One region of the Peribacillus sp. QJM3NY_7 genome, then DNA from elsewhere that is predicted to be linked to it. Evidence: riboswitches for the same ligand, from Rfam matches in the RefSeq annotation. Region 1 holds a riboswitch; each other region holds the start of a gene.
What was found. A riboswitch is a leader RNA that binds a small molecule or an ion and turns the genes downstream of it on or off. The one in region 1 is predicted to bind S-adenosylmethionine.
Positions count from the first base shown of each region.

Region 2: another riboswitch for S-adenosylmethionine. It lies ahead of AC0VX1_RS14920 (bifunctional homocysteine S-methyltransferase/methylenetetrahydrofolate reductase); the one in region 1 lies ahead of AC0VX1_RS05490 (methionine ABC transporter ATP-binding protein).
Region 3: another riboswitch for S-adenosylmethionine. It lies ahead of AC0VX1_RS21270 (methionine ABC transporter ATP-binding protein); the one in region 1 lies ahead of AC0VX1_RS05490 (methionine ABC transporter ATP-binding protein).

Region 1 covers NZ_CM149663.1:1,156,237-1,158,565, reverse strand. Annotated here, with positions in the region: gene AC0VX1_RS05495 (MBL fold metallo-hydrolase) at 1-318, opposite strand, end outside; SAM riboswitch class I at 602-706, shown strand; gene AC0VX1_RS05490 (methionine ABC transporter ATP-binding protein) at 776-1,792, shown strand; gene AC0VX1_RS05485 (methionine ABC transporter permease) at 1,779-2,329, shown strand, end outside.
Region 2 covers NZ_CM149663.1:3,133,135-3,135,463, reverse strand. Annotated here, with positions in the region: gene AC0VX1_RS14925 (MOSC domain-containing protein) at 156-806, shown strand; SAM riboswitch class I at 918-1,016, shown strand; gene AC0VX1_RS14920 (bifunctional homocysteine S-methyltransferase/methylenetetrahydrofolate reductase) at 1,121-2,329, shown strand, end outside.
Region 3 covers NZ_CM149663.1:4,432,133-4,434,461, forward strand. Annotated here, with positions in the region: gene AC0VX1_RS21270 (methionine ABC transporter ATP-binding protein) at 1-985, opposite strand, end outside; SAM riboswitch class I at 1,327-1,438, opposite strand; gene AC0VX1_RS21275 (GNAT family N-acetyltransferase) at 1,580-2,047, opposite strand; gene AC0VX1_RS21280 (nuclear transport factor 2 family protein) at 2,120-2,329, opposite strand, start outside.

The DNA.
Region 1 (2,329 bases):
GAAATTTTTGCGATATTCAGGATATTCAGCATCCTTTGAACAAACCTCAACCGACATCGGGTTAATGAAAAGAGGGACCTTTTTATGTTCCTGTATCCAGGCAGCGCCCCCCGTATGGTCTTCATGATAGTGAGTCAGGGCCACTGAGTCGAAGTCTGCGGATTCATAGAATGGGATGAGCTCTTCCAATAAAATCTGTGCGCCAGTATCTATCAATAAGCCATCCGTTAAAAAGACATACACACTCATCCCCGCCTTGTTCCCGCCAGGAGTCCCATGCACGCAAACCACATCATTTATCGTCTTGATCTCTATCATTCGGTTTCCTCCCCATCATTGTATAAATATAGTTTCATCTTCCTTTTTTTAACTTTACTATAATAAATGTAGTACCACTTTACCTTTTTGACAAGGAAATATTGGAATAATTAACATTGATGAAAATGCTGGATTATTGCATAATAGCCCATTTTCCATGAATCGTTTTGACGGACTGTACCAGATTTAATGACAAAAAAATCAAAGAAACGATTGACATTGCCGGATTTTACAAATAATATAGATTATATTATAAAACTTGAAATATTCTAAAATAATAATTTACTTATCAAGAGTGACGGAGGGATCAGGCCCTGTGATGTCCGGCAACCGCCCTTAGGGAACGGTGCCAATTCCTGCAGAATGATTGCATTCTGAAAGATAAGCCGAGATATGATTTCGCTGCCTCTTTCTGAATGATAGAGGCAGCTTTTTTAATGTGTAAGGGGGAAAGCTCATGATTGAAATCCGTTCAGTCCGAAAGGAATACGTCTCGAAGAAAAACCGAGTTATCGGAGTGGATAACGTATCTTTAACCATTCAAACTGGTGAAATATATGGAATTGTCGGCTACAGCGGAGCTGGAAAAAGCTCATTACTCCGCTGCTTGAATTTGCTTGAACGTCCGACAGGTGGAAATATCATTATCGACGGCATTGATTTAACCTCTTTATCTAGCAAAGAGCTTCGTAAACAACGCCAAAAAATCGGAATGATATTCCAGCACTTTTCCCTGGTCAGTTCAAAAACCGTTTATGAAAATGTCGCTTTCGCCTTAAGGGCCGCGCATCGATCGAAGGACGCGACTAAGTTACGTGTATTGGAATTGTTGGAAATAGTAGGGCTCAGCGATAAGAAAAATGTCTATCCTGCACAGCTTAGCGGTGGACAGAAGCAACGGGTCGGCATCGCTCGTGCGTTAGCAAATGAACCCACTGTACTATTATGTGATGAAGCGACTTCTGCCCTTGATCCAACAACTACAAAAGCGATTTTACAGTTATTGAAAAAGATAAGCAGTGAGCTTGGTATCACCATCGTGTTGATTACACATGAAATGGAAGTGGTCAAAGAACTATGCCACCGAGTCGCCGTGATGCAGGATGGCCGGGTAATTGAAGAAGGACCCGTTTATGAAATATTTTCACAGCCCAAACAGGAGTTAACGAAGCAATTCATTAGCAGTGTACTGGATTTCGAACTCCCTTCGCACTTGATTGAAGAAAGTGAAGGTACGATTATTAAGATCCAATTCGAAGGGCAAACCGCCGGTGAATCGATTCTTTCGGATACTCTCCAATCCCATGCAGTAAACGGAAATATTTTACACGGTAAAATTGAGTATATCCAGGATGTTCCTTTAGGCATTTTAATCATCGAGTTAATTGGCGATGCCGTCCAAATTCATTCGGCATTGGAATATATAAAAAATCGTTCCAGTTCTGTGGAGGTGTTAAAACATGTCACTGCTTAATCCCATCGTCAATATTTTACCTGATCTTAATAAAGCCTTTCTTGAAACGATTTATATGGTCGGCGTTTCTCTTGCAGTAGCCCTGCTGATCGGTTTACCGCTTGGAGTATTGCTATTTACAACAACCAGGAATTTATTTTTTGAAAATGGCATCGTGAATCGATCTCTCGGTTTCGCAGTCAATATTGTCCGTTCAATCCCGTTCATCATTCTCTTGGTCGCCCTCCTTCCTTTAACGGACCTACTTACAGGATCGACGATAGGGCCAAGAGCAGCTTCTGTTTCCCTGTCCGTATCCGCAATACCTTTTTTTGCAAGGATTGTTGAAACGGCATTACGTGAAATAGACAGAGGAGTGATTGAAGCTGCAATTGCCGTAGGTGCCACTCCATGGATGATCATTAAGGATGTACTTCTTCCAGAGGCAAAACCGGGAATCATTCAAGGACTGACATTAACGACCATATCGCTAATCGGTTACTCAGCAATGGCTGGGACAATCGGCGGTGGCGGAATTGGCGACCTGGCCATCCGGTA
Region 2 (2,329 bases), 2.0 Mb from region 1:
TGAATTTTTCTGGAAATCAATGATATTTAGCCCATTAACGCCGCATATGGCTTTTTCATTTCATATACATATAAAAAGGTACTGAATAAAATGGACTTTTAGTATAATTTATACATATAGGACGATATAAATTTAATATGAATGGAAGATGCAAAATGGAAAATGGGAAAATCAAATCACTACATGCGGGGAAGCCGAAACATGAAATTTTTTCGAATATTGATATCTTTTCAGCCATGGATAAACAAGCACAGGATAATTTGAAAGTGACTAAAGCTGGCATAATCGGTGATGGTGTCGGTAATGTAAAGTTCCATGGAGGTCCTGATCGGGCTTTGTGCTTTTACCCATTTGAGCATTATTCATTATGGAATGAAAAATTCTCTAAAGAGCTGGATATCCCTGCATTCGGTGAAAATTTAACTATAGCGGGGATGAAGGAAGAAACAACATATATCGGCGATATTTATCAAATAGGCGATGTGATTGTTCAAATTAACCAAGGGAGGATACCTTGTTCGACCATTTCCCTCTTCAATCAAGAACCTAAGTTTTTGGAACACGTGCTGAAAACGAGTTTCACTGGTTATTTTGCAAGAGTACTTCAAGAAGGAACGATAAATAAACAAAACGAGATTGTGCTGATAGATCGTCTACAAGAAAAAATTTCTGTCCATTACGCAGCAGAGGTCATCCTTCATAAACGGGATGGGCTTGAAGGTGCTAAGGCTATACTTACACTAGACTCGTTAGCGGAAGACTGGAAACAAAGGATCTTGAAGAGGGTTCAAGCAGCAAAAGATTGAATGATTTTTGCAAAAGTGAAAAAAATGTCGATCAGGTATTGAAATTGACAGACTATTAATGTAAATTAAATATAATCAAATTTTGAAATCTTATGAAAATTATATAAATGGATCTTATCGAGAGAGGTGGAGGGACTGGCCCGAAGAAACCTCAGCAACCAGCTTAGGCAAAGGTGCTAAATCCAGCAAGCAGAGCTTGATAGATGAGGAGAATGTTTCAAAAAACCTTCTTCTTTGAGAAGGTTTTTTTTCTTTTCTCTCATACTCTATAGAAAACGACAAAAACAGGATTGTTTTTGGGAGAGGGTGTAATAATGAATTTTCGTAAAGAAGTGAAAGAAAGAATGCTGGTTGGGGAAGGGGCAATGGGGACCTTGCTTTACTCTTATGGCATCGATCAATGTTATGAGGAATTAAACTGCACGAACCCAGATAAAATAGAGTACATCCACAGAGCCTATCTGGAAGCTGGTGCAGATATCCTTCAATCGAATACTTACGGGGCCAACTTCAACAAATTGAAACGGCATGGACTTGAAGGTGAAGTGAGCAGAATCAATCGTCAGGGAGTCATTCTTGCTAAAAAAGCAGCAAAAGGAAAGGCATATGTCTTCGGTACCATAGGGGCACAGCGGGGGATCAGGAAATCGGATTTAAGCATGGAAGAGATAAAGCGAGGTTTTCGTGAACAGCTATACAGTTTGTTGATGGAAAACCCTGATGGGATCCTCCTGGAAACATTTTATGACCTGGAAGAACTGGAGACCGTGCTGAAAATCGTTAAATTTGAATCTGGACTCCCGATCATCGCAAATGTTTCGATGCATGAACTGGGTAATCTTCAAAATGGAATCCATTTAAATGATGCCTTTCAAAAACTTGAGCAATTGGGTGCCGATGTGGTTGGGGTGAATTGCCGCCTTGGACCACATCATATGATTCGGGCCTTGGAAGAAGTGAGTTTGCCAAAGCAAGCATCGATTGCCATTTACCCTAACGCCAGCCTGCCGGATTATGTCGATGGGAGGCTCGTTTATAAAGCTGTCCCGGAATATTTCGGTTCTAGTGCCCTGGAACTTCGTGAGCAAGGCGCCGCGATCATAGGAGGGTGCTGTGGAACGACTCCACTGCATATTCAAGCTGTAAAGCATGCAATTGGAAGTTTGGCTCCCGTGAAAGAGAAATTTACGAAATCCCGTGAAATAGAAGTAATTGAAGTGAACGATAGAGAATTGGAACTTCCCCTTTACGAAAAAGCCAAAACGGAACGGACGATTCTTGTTGAGCTTGATCCACCGAAAAAGCTAGGGATAGAGAGCTTCATGAGTGGTGCTGAAGTTTTGAAAAAAGCAGGGGTCGATTCCATAACATTAGCGGATAATTCACTTGCCTCACCGAGGATATCGAATGATGCACTGGCTAATTTACTGAAGAACCAATTGAATATAAAACCGATGGTGCATATAACATGCCGTGATCGAAATTTGATTGGCCTGCAGTCACATTTAATGGGTCTGCAGACG
Region 3 (2,329 bases), 2.3 Mb from region 1:
CATCTTTAATATATTGATAAGCCTTGTCGACCTCATTTTTGCTCCCGGTCACTTCGATGATCAAATTCCCGAAAGGCGTTTCCTGGATTTCAGAAATATTGGCTGATAAGACACTTAAATGAACATCATATTTCTTCGAGATCGTTGAAAGTAAAGGAGTACCCGAAGTAGTTCCAATAAAATTAATTTTCCAAATAATCGGGATATGGGACCCTATGCTTTTTAAGAAACTTTGTGGAATTTCGTCATGTATGACCGTTCTCACGAAGTTTTTTGCAATATCCGTTTGCGGCTTGGCAAAAACTTCGAAAACCGAACCTTGTTCAACGACGCAGCCGCCCTCCATGACCGCTACCTTATTGCAAATTTCCCGAATGACAGACATCTCATGAGTGATTAGCAGGATGGTGATATTGTATTCTTTATTAATTTTTTTTAAGAGCTGCAGAACTGCACTCGTTGTTTGTGGATCCAATGCCGACGTTGCTTCATCACACAATAAGATCGATGGATTCGTAGCCAATGCCCTCGCAATGCCGATTCGCTGCTTTTGCCCGCCGGATAATTGTTCCGGATAACTCTTTGCTTTGCTCGATAAGCCAACGAACTCCAACAGCTCGCCTACACGTTTTTGAATTTCCTTAGCTGGAGTTCCCGATAATACCAGCGGCATGGCAATATTATCAAAAACAGTTTTTGAGTTTAGTAAGTTGAAATGCTGAAAGATCATCCCGATTTTTTTCTTTTCTGCCCGTAATTCCTTCGGGCTTAATTTGGTTAAATCCTTGCCACCAACAATCACCGAACCATCTGAAGGATGTTCAAGCAAATTGACCAACCTGATTAACGTACTCTTTCCGGCCCCGCTATAACCGACTACCCCGAATATATCCCCCTTTTCCACTGTCAAATCAATGCCCTTCAAAGCCTCGACAGTCTGTTTCTTTGTTTGATAAACCTTTTTGACATTTTGAAACTCAATCATCCAATCTCCCCCCACGCTGTTTATTTGTACGAATTCTTTATCCAGAGAGAAGAGCTTTGCAACGTTTCATAATGATAGAGTTAATTTTCGAAATTCACGAGTAAAACTGCAAAATTCACGAGTAAATGCACCAAACTCACGAGTAATTACGTGAAACTCACGAGTAACTGCGCCAAACTCACGATTATTGCGCGAAACTCACGAGTAATTGCACCCATTCTCCAAATAACCATATACATTTTGAATAAACAAAAGAGGCCTCTTCCGTCATCAGACAGAAGAGGCCTCTTTTAGACATAAAAAAGAGTAAACTCTTAAATTAATTATCTAAGAAAAGCTCCTTCTTATCTTTCAAACTTTCGTCCGTTGGAATTAGCACAGTATTTTTACAAAAGTAAAAACCCGCTGCCGAGGTATCATAGGGCCAAGTCCCTCCACATCTCTTGATAAGAATTAACGTTATATTTAATTATGTCCTTCACTATATATTCTAATTTCGCTAAAGTCAACCATATTTTTCATCGCGATAAATAGTTTCATAGTATAGTGAATCGATACTTTTTTATTATATCAATATATTTTATATTTCTACTTTTATAATGATTTGCTCATTCTCCATACAGGGTATTTTTCATTTTCTTCCCTTATCTTCACCATGCCTGAATTCGTATATAAAGAAATCGCCCTTTGATTATCCGGAGAAACCCTTAAGTGATATTCGGATACATTAAATTGCCTGAAAAAGTTTTCTGCGTAGCGGACCAATTCCTTGCCAAGGCCTTTACTGCGGTATTCGGGAATAAGATAAAATAGATTCACATAGCCAATTTCAGTTCCTTCGTACTCCCGAATTTGAAGTTCCATTTGTCCAATCGCTTCTTGGTCCTTTTCAATGATCACCTGTCCATCCGGAAATTTGCGGACCCTTTCTTCCATTCGTTGCAGATAGGCATGTTCATCTCCAAAACCCGCATCAGTTCCAAAACTTACAACAAAGGAATCTTTCCGAAATTTAATGATAGTATCTTTATCTTTGTCCGTATCAATGGTACGAAAGATCAACTTCATCACTCCTATCATTTTAGTGAAATAGTTTTCAAGCAGGGAAAACTTTCTTTTTCATAAATAAAAGTCTTAAAGGGGCCCTTTTGTTTTTGTGCCTTGATGAAAAAACATCTGCCATCTTCCATTCGCACATTTCCAGATTGAACTTCTTAAGGTATGTTCCAGCTTATCTTCATCAAAAATCCGGTATGTAATTAACACGGTATCATCAGACAATGGATGCATCTCAAATTGACTTAGGGTCATGTTCACAGCTCCGGCTCCCTCTTGCCCCATAAA